2 regions of the Terrabacter sp. R4-6 genome follow, and region 2 is predicted to be linked to the other one. Evidence: predicted binding sites of a transcription regulator. Region 2 holds the regulator's gene; the other holds the start of a gene.

Region 1 (6,138 bases), 1.6 Mb from region 2:
AGCTCGCTCAGCTCGAACGGGCGGCCCTGGAAGCTGAGCCGGGCCACGAGGGGCAGCGCCGCGAGGTAGACGACGACACCGGTCAGCGCGCCGACGACGGCCTGGGCCGCCGCCTCGGCCAGGGTCATGAGGGTGACCTGCCCCGACGTGGCCCCGGCGAGCCGCAGCGCGGCCAGACGCTGGTCGCGCCGCGCGATGGCGAGACGCGCCGCGACCCCGCCGAGGGTGAGGATCGGGATGACCATGCAGGTCGTCGCGATCCAGGCGAGCGTCACGTAGAGGTTGCCGAGCGCCGCTTCTTCGGTCAGCCGACCCTCGAGCCCTCCGGGCGGCAGCGGGTTGCGTGCCTCGAACGCGCGCAGCCCGCCGACGCAGACGAGCAGCGCCGCCGTCGCCACGGCGAACGAGACGACCGCGAGGATCCCGGGCACCCGGTTGTCCGCGGCGCCCGCGCGACGCAGGCGCCACCACAGCTCCGTCGCGGACCTCACCGGACCACCGCCGTGGGTGCCTGCACCGGGCCGGCGTGGCGCTGGTCGGCCGCGGCGTCGGCTTCGGCGCCGACGTCGGCGACGGCGTCGGCGCCGGCCGCGATCCGGCCGTCGCGGACCCGGACGATGCCGTGGCACCACCGGGCGACGTTCTCGTCGTGGGTCACGACGACGAGCGAGGCGCCGGTGTGGGCCGCGAGCTGCGTGAGGTGGTGCATCACCTCGGCGCTCGTCGTCTGGTCGAGCGCACCGGTCGGCTCGTCGGCGAAGACGACACCGGGGCGGGCCACGAGCGCGCGGGCGATGGCGACGCGCTGCGCCTGGCCGCCCGAGAGCTCACCGGGACGGCGCTTCTCCAGCCCCGACAGGCCGAGCGGGGGGAAGAGCGTGGCTGCCCGAGCCGTCGCCTCCGAGCGCCTGACGCCCCCGAGCATGAGCGGCAGGGCGACGTTCTCGATGGCCGGCAGCTCCGGCAGCAGCATGCCCTGCTGGAAGACGAAGCCGAAGTCCTCACGACGCAGCACGGTGCGCTCGCGGTCCGACATCCGCGCGATGTCCCGGCCGCGCCACAGCACCTGGCCGCCGGTGGGTCGCAGGATGCCGGCGAGGACGTGCAGCAGCGTCGTCTTGCCCGAGCCCGACGGGCCCATGACGGCGAGGCTCTCGCCGCCGCGGATCGTCAGGTCGACGCCGCCGAGGGCGGGAGGCCCGGCGGACGCCCCGGAGCGGCCGTAGGTCATGACGAGGTCCCGGGCGACGAGGTCGCGCGCCGGGTCGGCCGACGCCGCACGCGGCGGACGCGTGGGAGCGCCGGCGGCAACCGGGGCGACGGGCGCGGCGGGGGAGGCGGGGGAGGCGCGGCGCTCAGGCGCGCCGGCCGGCATACGGGCTGGGTCGTAGTAGCTCATGGACCCACCCTCGCCGCGGCGGGCCGGGTCCCACATCGGGCCGTGGTCGCCTCCCGGGGTGGACGGCATACGACCCCGGTATGACGCCGGGGACGAGGGTGTACGACGAAGGGGCCGGGGACGTGATGTCCCCGGCCCCTTCGGCCGTGCTGGTGGATCGCTGGGGTCAGCGCTCCGTGCCGGTCAGCCCCGCGTCGGGGTAGACCTGGTCGTCGGGCACGGGCGGTCCGGCCGTGATGTTGACCCCGAGCGCCTCGTCGAGGGCCGCGCCCTCGGGAAGCTCCGGGAGGTCGTCGGCCGGGCGGCGTGCGGCGTCCGGGTGGGCCATGTCGGAGAAGGTGAACTTCTCCTCCTTGCCCTCGCCCTCCGTGTCGATCCGGATGTACTGGCCGGAGCCGAACTCGGCGAAGAGGATCTTCTCGGACAGGGCGTCCTCGATCTCGCGCTGGATGGTGCGGCGCAGCGGGCGCGCACCGAGCACGGGGTCGTAGCCCTTCTTGGCGAGCAGGTCCTTGGCCGCGGGCGTGAGCTCGATGCCCATGTCCTTGTCCTTGAGCCGCTTGTCGAGCTTGGCGATCTCGAGGTCGACGATCTGCGTGATCTCTGCGCGGTTGAGGTGCGGGAACACGATGGTGTCGTCGACACGGTTGAGGAACTCGGGCCGGAAGTGCTGCTTGAGCTCGTCGGTGACCTTCGCCTTCATCCGCTCGTAGTCCGAACGGCTGTCGGGTCCGGCCGAGAAGCCCATGTTGGCCTTGGAGATGTCCCTCGTGCCGAGGTTGGTCGTCATGATGATGACGGTGTTCTTGAAGTCGACCATCCGACCCTGCGAGTCGGTGAGGCGGCCGTCCTCGAGCACCTGCAGCAGCGAGTTGAAGATCTCCGGGTGGGCCTTCTCGACCTCGTCGAAGAGCACGACGGAGAACGGCTTGCGGCGCACCTTCTCGGTGAGCTGGCCGCCCTCCTCGTAACCGACGTAGCCGGGGGGCGAACCGAAGAGACGGCTCACCGTGTGCTTCTCGGAGTACTCGGACATGTCGAGCTGGATCAGCGCGTCCTCGCTGCCGAAGAGGAACTCGGCGAGCGTCTTGGCGAGCTCGGTCTTACCGACACCGGTGGGGCCGGCGAAGATGAACGAGCCACCGGGGCGGCGCGGGTCCTTGAGGCCTGCACGGGTGCGGCGGATCGCCTGGGACAGCGCCTTGACGGCGTCGTCCATGCCGACGATGCGCTTGTGCAGCTCGTCCTCCATGTGGAGCAGGCGGCTGGACTCCTCCTCGGTCAGCTTGAACACCGGGATGCCGGTGCTCGCAGCCAGGACCTCGGCGATGAGCTCCTCGTCGACCTCGGCCACGACGTCCATGTCGCCCGACTTCCACTGGGCCTCACGGGCGGCCTTCTCCTGGCGCAGGCGCTTCTCGTCGTCGCGGACGCGGGCCGCACGCTCGAAGTCCTGGCCGTCGATGGCCGACTCCTTCTCGCGCACGAGCGCGGCGATCTTCTCGTCGAACTCACGCAGGTCCGGCGGAGCCGTCATCCGGCGGATGCGCAGTCGCGCGCCGGCCTCGTCGATGAGGTCGATGGCCTTGTCGGGCAGGAAGCGGTCGTTGACGTAGCGGTCGGCCATGTTGGCGGCCGCGACGAGCGCGCCGTCGGTGATCGTCACGCGGTGGTGGGCCTCGTAGCGGTCACGCAGACCCTTGAGGATCTCGATGGCGTGCGGCAGCGTCGGCTCCTGCACCTGGATCGGCTGGAAGCGCCGCTCGAGGGCCGAGTCCTTCTCGATGTGCTTGCGGTACTCGTCGAGCGTCGTCGCACCGATCGTCTGCAGCTCGCCACGGGCGAGCATCGGCTTGAGGATCGACGCGGCGTCGATGGCGCCCTCGGCGGCACCCGCACCGACGAGCGTGTGGATCTCGTCGATGAAGATGATGATGTCGCCGCGGGTGCGGATCTCCTTGAGGACCTTCTTGAGCCGCTCCTCGAAGTCACCGCGGTAGCGGCTGCCGGCCACGAGCGAGCCGAGGTCGAGGGTGTAGAGCTGCTTGTCCTTGAGCGTCTCGGGCACCTCGCCCTTGACGATGTCCTGGGCGAGACCCTCGACGACGGCGGTCTTGCCGACGCCGGGCTCGCCGATGAGGACGGGGTTGTTCTTGGTGCGGCGGCTCAGCACCTGCATGACCCGCTCGATCTCCTTCTCACGTCCGATGACCGGGTCGAGCTTGCCCTCGCGGGCAGCCTGCGTGAGGTTGCGACCGAACTGGTCGAGCACGAGGGAGCCCGCGGGCGTCCCCTCGGCCTGGCTCTGGCCGACACCGGCGCCGGCCTTCTCGCCGCTCTGCCCGCCCTGGTAGCCGGAGAGCAGCTGGATGACCTGCTGACGGACCTTGTTGAGCTCCGCGCCGAGCTTGACGAGGACCTGGGCGGCGACGCCCTCACCCTCGCGGATCAGGCCGAGCAGGATGTGCTCGGTGCCGATGTAGCTGTGGCCGAGCTGGAGAGCCTCGCGGAGCGAGTACTCGAGGACCTTCTTCGCGCGGGGCGTGAAGGGGATGTGGCCGGTCGGGGCCTGCTGCCCCTGGCCGATGATCTCCTGGACCTGGGCCCGGACCGCTTCGAGCGAGATGTCGAGCGATTCGAGGGCCTTCGCGGCGACGCCTTCGCCTTCGTGGATCAGACCCAGGAGGATGTGCTCGGTCCCGATGTAGTTGTGGTTGAGCAGGCGAGCTTCCTCCTGCGCGAGGACAACCACCCTTCGGGCCCTGTCGGTGAACCGTTCGAACATGTTCTTCTCCTGACTGATCGAGAGACATCTCGATGCTATCCGTGCCCGCTGTGGACGAGCACACCCCGACCAACGCCGGCGGTGTCCCTCCTGTTCCCCATCCTGAGCGTGATCGGCTCAGGTTCGGCCGCTGTTCGCCGTGAGCGGACAGATGCCGTGAGGCGTGTCGTGGTCCTTGCGTATGCCGTGTCGTACCCGTCCAGTGTCCGCCCGCACTGTTGCGGGCGCGTTTCGCACCCGTGTCGGGCGGGTCCCCGAGGCCGGGTCAGGCCGGGTCAGGCCGGGACGGCGAGGTCGCCGGGTCTGCTCGGGAAGTGTCGGCGCCAGTCGTCGCGCATCCGCGGCACGGCCATCCCGGCCGCGCGCATGGCCTTGGTGATGCGCGCGAGCGTCGCGGCCGGTGTCGAGTAGAGGTCGCGCGACACGATGACGAGCCGGCGGATCCGCTCGTCGTCGAGGGTCTCGTCGCGACCGATGTCACCGAGCCACTGCTCGTCCGACTCGGCGTGCTGTCGGCCGTCGTACTCGATGATGAGCGGGAACGGCAGGTAGGCGAGGTCGTAGCGCCGCAGCAGCGTGCCGGCCTCGTCGTGCACCCGGTGGTCCACCTCTGGCTCGGGAAGTCCGGCGAGGACGATGAGCAGCCGCAGTCGGGTCTCCATCGGCGAGTCGACGCCCGCCCGGACGAGCGCCGCTGCACGACGGGCCAAACGGGAGAACGGGCCCCGATGGTCGCGGGTCGCCGACACGAGCTGCTCGGGTGACGTGCGCTTCCGTCGCACGAGCGAGTCCCCGAGGACGACGAGGTCGACGAGCGCCAGGCAGTGGGCGAGGTCGAGGAAGGTCTGCACTGGTGACGTCATCCGGATCCCGCGCCACGGCACGACCTGCTGCACCACCTTCGCCCGGTGGCCGGCGAGGCCTTCCCCCCTGACCCGGTGACGCCGGGAGGTGACGTGGACGTCGGGATCGTCGGGCACCACGGCACCGAGCAGCCGGGCAGCCGTTTGGTGTGAGACATAGCTGCCCGGCTCGGCCACCTTCAGGGCGGCCTCGGCCAGCTCGATGTCCCCGACCGGGCTCCGGCGCCTGACGTAGACCCCGTGGAAGAGCGGGCGGTAGTCGCGGCGCAGCCGGCCGTCCGTCAGGTGCCTCGCCTCGGACCGGAGAAACGGCCGTCCCTCGTTCAGGGTCATGGCCCGACCATCTCCCAGGAGCCGGGGCCCCTGCTCGCGCTCTCCACAGCCCCAACGGTTTGAGGGCCGCGGCCCCTGAAGGTGCGGGTCTTGGGTCCTATCCCGACGGTTTGAGGGCCGCGGCCCCCGAAAGTGCGGGTTTCGGGCCCTAACCCGACGGTTTGAGGGCCGCGGCCCCCGAAAGTGCGGGCGGGTTGGGGCGGGCGGGGTGGTTTGGGTTGGTGCATCCCGGCGTATGCCGGGTGGCTGGGTCAGGGGTGACGGTGGGCGAAGCGGTCGTGGAGGTCGCGGACCTCGGCCTCGAGCTCGGGGGCCGGACCGTCGACGACCGCGCCCGGCACGACGTCGTGGATCGACAGTGCAGCTACCGGTGACGGGGCCGAGCCCCACGACGACCGCCACGCGGTCAGCTGTGCCGAGCTCACGGCATACGCGATCCGGCCGAGGCCGACCCAGGCGTGCGCGGCCGAGCACATGGGGCAGTGCTCGCCGGAGGTGTAGACGGTGGCGGCGGCCCGCTCCGGCGCGGTCAGGTGGGCGCCTGCCCAGCGGGCGATGGCGAACTCGGGGTGCTGGGTGGCCTCGAGCGCGACGACGTGGTTGTGGTCCTCGAAGAGCACCTTGCCCTCGCCCGACACGAGGACGGAGCCGAACGGCTCGTCCCCCCGCTCCAGGGCCAGACGGGCGAGCTCGACGGCTCGACGCAGGTGCACGAGGTCGGTGGCATCGAGGCTCATGCGACCCTCCCGGTGACGAGC
Region 2 (6,138 bases):
CAGCCGCACACGACGATGTGGTCCTCGTAGCCGGCGGCACCCATGCCCTGGCCCTCCTTCAGCAGGAAGTCGATGACGAAGCCGACGAGCGCGGCAGTGAGGGCGGCGACGATCGCGACCCCGAAGAAGGCGAGGAACCAGCCGATGACGAAGCCGGGCCCCGACGTCACGTAGCTCGAGTCGCCCGACCCGATGACCGTCGTCACGGCCCAGTAGAACGAGCCCACGAGGCCCTTGGCCGACCGCTTCTCCGCCTCGAAGACCGTGACGAGGAGCGCTGCGAGCAACACGAACCCGATGACCGCCCCGAGGAGGGACCGGAAGAAGTGCAGGTCGAGGCCCGCACCGATGCGTTGGACGTGGAAGCCGATGCGGCGCATGACGGGCAGCGCCAGCAGCGGCCGGAACGGCGTCAGGACGACGCGCTTCATCGCGACACGCACCGGACCCCCCGTCCGTCGCGCGAGACCCCCCACGGGACTCCCATCCCGACATGGTCCCGCTCCGGGGGCCTGCGTGGGGCGGATTCCGGTGAAGAGCCGGCCGTGGGCGGGAACAATCGCGCGACGCCCAGAGTTGAGTCGGGTGAACGCAAGATTTGCGAGTCCGGTTTTGACAATCACGTCGGAGCCGGAGCAGATTGAGCGAGGACCTGTTCCATCAGACCACCAGCTGCACACGATCTCTAGATCACAAGGAGTCACCCATGGCACGTGCCGTCGGAATCGACCTCGGTACCACCAACTCGGCCGTCTCCGTCCTCGAGGGCGGCGAGCCGAGCATCATCGCGAACGCCGAGGGCGGGCGGACGACCCCGTCCGTCGTCGCGTTCTCCAAGAACGGCGAGGTGCTCGTCGGCGAGGTCGCCAAGCGCCAGGCCGTCACGAACGTCGACCGCACGATCCGCTCGGTCAAGCGCCACATGGGCACCGACTGGAAGTCGCCCGAGATCGACGGCAAGACGTACACCGCCCAGGAGATCAGCGCGCGCATCCTGCAGAAGCTCAAGCGCGACGCCGAGTCCTACCTCGGTGAGACCGTCACCGACGCCGTCATCACCGTCCCCGCCTACTTCGACGACGCCGAGCGCCAGGCCACCAAGGAGGCCGGTGAGATCGCGGGCCTCAACGTCCTGCGCATCGTCAACGAGCCCACCGCCGCCGCGCTCGCCTACGGTCTCGACAAGGGCAAGGAGGACGAGCTCATCCTCGTCTTCGACCTCGGCGGCGGCACGTTCGACGTGTCCCTCCTCGAGGTCGGCAAGGACGCCGAGGACGGCTTCGCCACGATCCAGGTGCGCGCGACCAACGGTGACAACCACCTCGGTGGCGACGACTGGGACGACGTCGTCGTCCAGCACCTCATCACGCAGGTGAAGAACAAGACGGGTCAGGACCTGTCCAAGGACAAGATCGCGATGCAGCGCCTCCGCGACGAGGCCGAGCGCGCCAAGAAGGAGCTCTCCACCGCGACGAGCACCAACATCTCGGCGCAGTACATCTCGATGACGCCCGAGGGCCCGATCCACCTCGACGAGAACCTCACCCGCGCGCAGTTCGAGCAGATGACGAAGTCGCTCCTCGACCGCACCAAGGCGCCGTTCCACAAGGTCATCGAGGACGCCGGCATCAAGGTCGCCGACATCGACCACGTCGTGCTCGTCGGTGGCTCCACCCGCATGCCGGCCGTCACCGCGCTCGTCACCGAGCTGACCGGCGGCAAGGCCCCCAACAAGGGCGTCAACCCCGACGAGGTCGTCGCCATGGGCGCGAGCCTGCAGGCTGGTGTCCTCAAGGGCGAGCGCAAGGACGTCCTGCTCATCGACGTCACGCCGCTCTCGCTCGGCATCGAGACCAAGGGTGGCCTCTTCACCAAGCTCATCGAGCGCAACACCGCCATCCCGACGAAGCGCTCCGAGATCTTCAGCACCGCCGACGACAACCAGCCGTCGGTCCTCATCCAGGTCTTCCAGGGTGAGCGCGAGATCGCGCAGCACAACAAGTCGCTCGGCACCTTCGAGCTGACCGGCATCGCGCCGGCCCCGCGCGGGGTGCCGAAGATCGAGGTCACCTTCGACATCGACGCCAACGGCATCGTCAACGTCTCCGCCAAGGACCAGGGCACCGGCAAGGAGCAGAAGATGACGATCACCGGCGGCTCGGCCCTGTCGAAGGAGGAGATCGACAAGATGGTCAAGGACGCCGAGGCGCACGCCGACGAGGACCGCAAGCGTCGCGACGAGGCCGAGGCCCGCAACCAGGCCGAGCAGCTCGTCTTCTCGACCGAGTCCTTCCTCAAGGAGTCGGGCGACAAGGTCCCCGCCGACGTCAAGACGCCGGTCGAGGAGTCGCTCGCCGACCTCAAGGCCGCCATCGCCGAGGGCTCCGAGGCCACCGCCGACGACATCAAGGCCAAGGTCGAGGACCTCAACACGAAGTCCCAGGCCATGGGCCAGGCCGTGTACGCCACCGAGCAGGCCTCCGCGAACGCCGCGGGTGCTGCCGGGGCGCAGGACGGCGCTCCCGCCGACGACGCCACGGCGGGTGGGTCCGGCGCGTCCGACGACGACGTCGTCGACGCCGAGGTCGTGGACGACGACGAGGCCAAGGACGCCAAGTGACCGAGTCCCCGCACCACGGCACGTCCGGCGAGCAGCCCGACGTGACCGCGACGGGCGCGACGGGTGCCGGCGGCGACGCCGCCGGCACCCCGCCCCGTGGCGGTTCGGGCGACTCCGCCCACGGCGCGCGTCACCACAGCTACTACGAGGGCGGCGCGGGCGCGTCGTCCGAGCCCGGTGGTGAGGACGAGTTCGACCACACCGCGAACGACTCGGGCCAGACCGGCGAGTCCGGCGAGTCCGGCGAGTCCGGCGAGTCCTCGGAGACCGAGGGCGTGGCCCTCGCCGAGGAGGACACCATGGCCGCGACGCTGCTCGCCGACCTGCAGCGACTGCAGGCCGAGTACGTCAACTACAAGAAGCGCGTCGACCGCGACCGTGAGGTCATCCGCCACACCGCGGTCGGCAGCGTCGTCGAGTCCCTGCTCCCGGTCCTCGACGACATCCACATGGCCCGCCAGGCCGGCGACCTCGCCGGCGGTCCGTTCGCCGCGATCGCCGACAAGCTCGAGGCGACCCTCGGTCGCTTCGGCGTCGAGCGCGTCGGCGAGGCCGGCCAGGAGTTCGACCCCAACGTGCACGAGGCCCTCATGCACGTCGAGGCCGAGCTGCCCGAGGGCGCGACGGGCACGACCGTCGTCCAGGTGCTGCAGCCCGGCTACCGCATCGGTGACCGGCTCGTCCGTGCCGCGCGGGTCTCGGTTGCCGACCCCGCCTGAGACGTCCGCCGCCGGGCTGCGCACGCAGCCCGGCGGCATACCCGATGATGGGAGCAGCGTGAGAGTCACCGTGAACGAGGAGGTGCGCCATGGCTAGTCAGGACTGGTTCGAGAAGGACTTCTACGCGATCCTCGGCGTGCCCCAGGACGCCGACGCCGCGACGATCAAGAAGACGTACCGCAAGGTCGCGCGCACGATGCACCCCGACCACAACGTCGGCGACTCCAAGGCGGAGGAGCGCTTCAAGGAGGTCGGGGAGGCGTATGCCGTCCTGTCCGACCCCGAGAAGCGGCGAGAGTACGACGCGATCCGCGCGATGTCGCACGGCGGTGCCCGCTTCACCGCGGGGGGCGCGGGTGGCCAGGGTGCCGGCTTCGAGGACATCTTCTCCGCCTTCGGCGGGGCCGGTGGTCCCGGTGGCCAGCGCGTGCGCTTCGACACCGGCGGGGCCGGCGGCCAGCCCAACCTCGAGGACATCCTCGGGCAGATGTTCGGCGGCGGCGCCGCCGGCGCTCCCCGCGGTGGCTACGGCAGCTACGGCGCGACGGCAGGCCCGCGTCCGGGGGCCGACGTCCAGGCGAGCACGCACATCGGCTTCCGCGACGCCGTCGAGGGCTCGACGGTCTCGCTCAGCTCTCCCGACCTCGGCCGCATCAACGCCCGCATCCCCGCAGGCGTCAAGGACGGCCAGCGGATCCGCCTGCGTGGCAAGGGTCGTCAGGGCGACCCCGGCGCGCCGGCCGGTGACCTCATCCTCACCGTGGCCGTCGACAAGCACCCGGTCTACGGCCGCGACGGCGACAACCTCACCCTCGACCTGCCCGTGACGTTCGCGGAGGCCGCGCTCGGCGCGACCGTCGCGGTCCCGACGCTCGACGGCGGGTCGGTCAAGGTCAAGGTCGCGCCCGGCACCCCGAGCGGCCGCGTCCTGCGGCTCAAGGGTCGCGGCGTCAAGCGGGGCGACCACGTCGGCGACCTGCTGGCCCGCGTACAGGTCGTCGTGCCGCAGCGGCTGACCGACGAGGCCCGTGAGGCCGTCGAGAAGATGGCTGCCGCCGAGGACGGTCACGACCCCCGCGCCGACCTCTTCCAGCGCGCTCGCGCCTGACGGGACAGGGGTGACGATGATGGCCCGCAAGAGCGCCCGCCCCGGCGGGCACGACGACGACGCACCGGTCTTCGTCATCTCCGTCGCGGCCGAGCTGGCCGGCATGCACGCGCAGACGCTGAGGCAGTACGACCGGCTCGGCCTCGTCTCCCCGTCGCGCACGCGCGGGGGCGGACGGCGCTACAGCACGCGCGACGTCGAGCTGCTCCGGGAGGTGCAGCGCCTGTCGCAGGAGGGGGTCTCCCTCGCGGGCATCCAGCGCATCCTCGACCTCGAGAACCACGTGACGGCCCTCCGGTCGCGGGTCGAGGAGCTCACGGCCGAGCTGGCGGCGGCCCAGGCGGCCCTGTCGTCCGGCGCCCGGGTCTTCGCGGTCGGTCCGCGCGGCGAGGTGGTGGCGGTCCGACCGGGCCAGCGCCCGCCCAGGGCCCCGTCGTCCCAGGCGCTCGTCGTGTGGCGGCCCGAGCGCTAGCTTCTCGCCTAGGGGTGTCGCTGGCGTGTGTCAGACTGTGCACGCCTCAAGCAGATGGGGCGCGCCGTTGTGGAATGCCGCCGGAGGCAGCTTCTTGACCCCAGTCCCGGAGGTCGCGTGACCCCGCACCACCCCGAGGGCGTCCTTTCCGGCGCCCCCACGACGAACGCCACGGGCGTCGACGTGCCTTCGGCCCCGACCGGCATGCGCGACCTGTTCCTGCGCACCGACTGGTCGGCGACCTCACTGGGGCCGGTCGAGTCCTGGCCGGCCAACCTGCGCGTCCTCGTCGACGTCTGCCTGTCGTCGCGGTTCCCGATGCTCGTCTGCTGGGGCCCCGACCTGCTCATGCTCTACAACGACGGCTACCGCACGATGCTCGGCGACAGCAAGCACCCCGAGGCGTGGGCCCGACCGGTGCGTGACGTCTGGCCCGAGGTCTGGGACGTCATCGGACCGATGTTCGAGGGCGTCACCAGTGGCGGCCCGGCGACGTGGGTCGAGGACGAGCTGCTCGTCGTCGACCGCGCCGGCTACCTCGAGGAGGCCTACTTCACGTGGTCCTACGGCGCCATCCACGACGACTCCGGCTCGGTCGTCGGCGTGCTCAACGTCGCCACCGAGACCACCGCGAAGGTCGTGGCCGAACGCCGCGCCGACGTGGCGTCCCGGCTCTTCGCGTCGCTGGCCGGCGCTGAGGACGCGGAGGACGTACGCCGTCGCGCCCTCGAGGTGCTCCGCTCGGACGGTTTCGACCACCTCGCGAGCGACGTGCGCTGGTGCGTGGCGGGTGACCCCGCGCCCGGGACCGTCGACGACGAGGGCCGCACGGTGCACGTCGTGCCCGCCGTCGAGCCCGGGCTGCTCGAGCCCACGGCGCACCTGCTGCTCACCGAGAACCCCCGTCGCCCGTGGGACGCCCAGCTGCAGGTCTACGCCGAGCTGTGCGCCTCGCACGTCGCGATGGCCCTGAGCGGCATCCGCCGCCTCCAGGAGGAGCGTCACCGGTCCGAGGCGCTGGCCGAGCTCGACGTCGCGAAGTCCGACTTCTTCGCCAACGTCAGCCACGAGCTGCGCACGCCGCTGACGCTCATCGCCGGACCGGTGCAGGACGCCCTCGAGGCCGACGGCCTCGACCCCGAGCAGCGCCAGCGCTTCGAGCTGATCCGCCGCAACACTGACCGCCTCGCCGGCCTCGTCGACCGCATCCTCGACCTC

What was found. The regulator HspR, encoded in region 2, represses chaperone genes until heat shock. The targets are predictions, from matches to a motif close to AAGTTGAGTCNNNNNGACTCAACTT.
Region 1: a site for HspR is predicted at 4,284-4,308, ahead of ACSSS0_RS15185 (ATP-dependent Clp protease ATP-binding subunit). Genes of this name have one in related genera too.

The regions. Positions count from the first base shown of each region.
Region 1 covers NZ_CP197224.1:3,240,253-3,246,390, forward strand. The annotation lists gene ACSSS0_RS15175 (FtsX-like permease family protein) at 1-491, opposite strand, end outside; gene ACSSS0_RS15180 (ABC transporter ATP-binding protein) at 488-1,399, opposite strand; gene ACSSS0_RS15185 (ATP-dependent Clp protease ATP-binding subunit) at 1,566-4,184, opposite strand; gene ACSSS0_RS15190 (hypothetical protein) at 4,460-5,380, opposite strand; gene ACSSS0_RS15195 (nucleoside deaminase) at 5,632-6,117, opposite strand; gene ACSSS0_RS15200 (SAM-dependent methyltransferase) at 6,114-6,138, opposite strand, start outside.
Region 2 covers NZ_CP197224.1:1,628,795-1,634,932, reverse strand. The annotation lists gene ACSSS0_RS07705 (potassium channel family protein) at 1-431, opposite strand, end outside; gene dnaK (molecular chaperone DnaK) at 707-2,620, shown strand; gene ACSSS0_RS07695 (nucleotide exchange factor GrpE) at 2,617-3,339, shown strand; gene ACSSS0_RS07690 (DnaJ C-terminal domain-containing protein) at 3,429-4,448, shown strand; gene ACSSS0_RS07685 (heat shock protein transcriptional repressor HspR) at 4,465-4,920, shown strand; gene ACSSS0_RS07680 (ATP-binding protein) at 5,038-6,138, shown strand, end outside.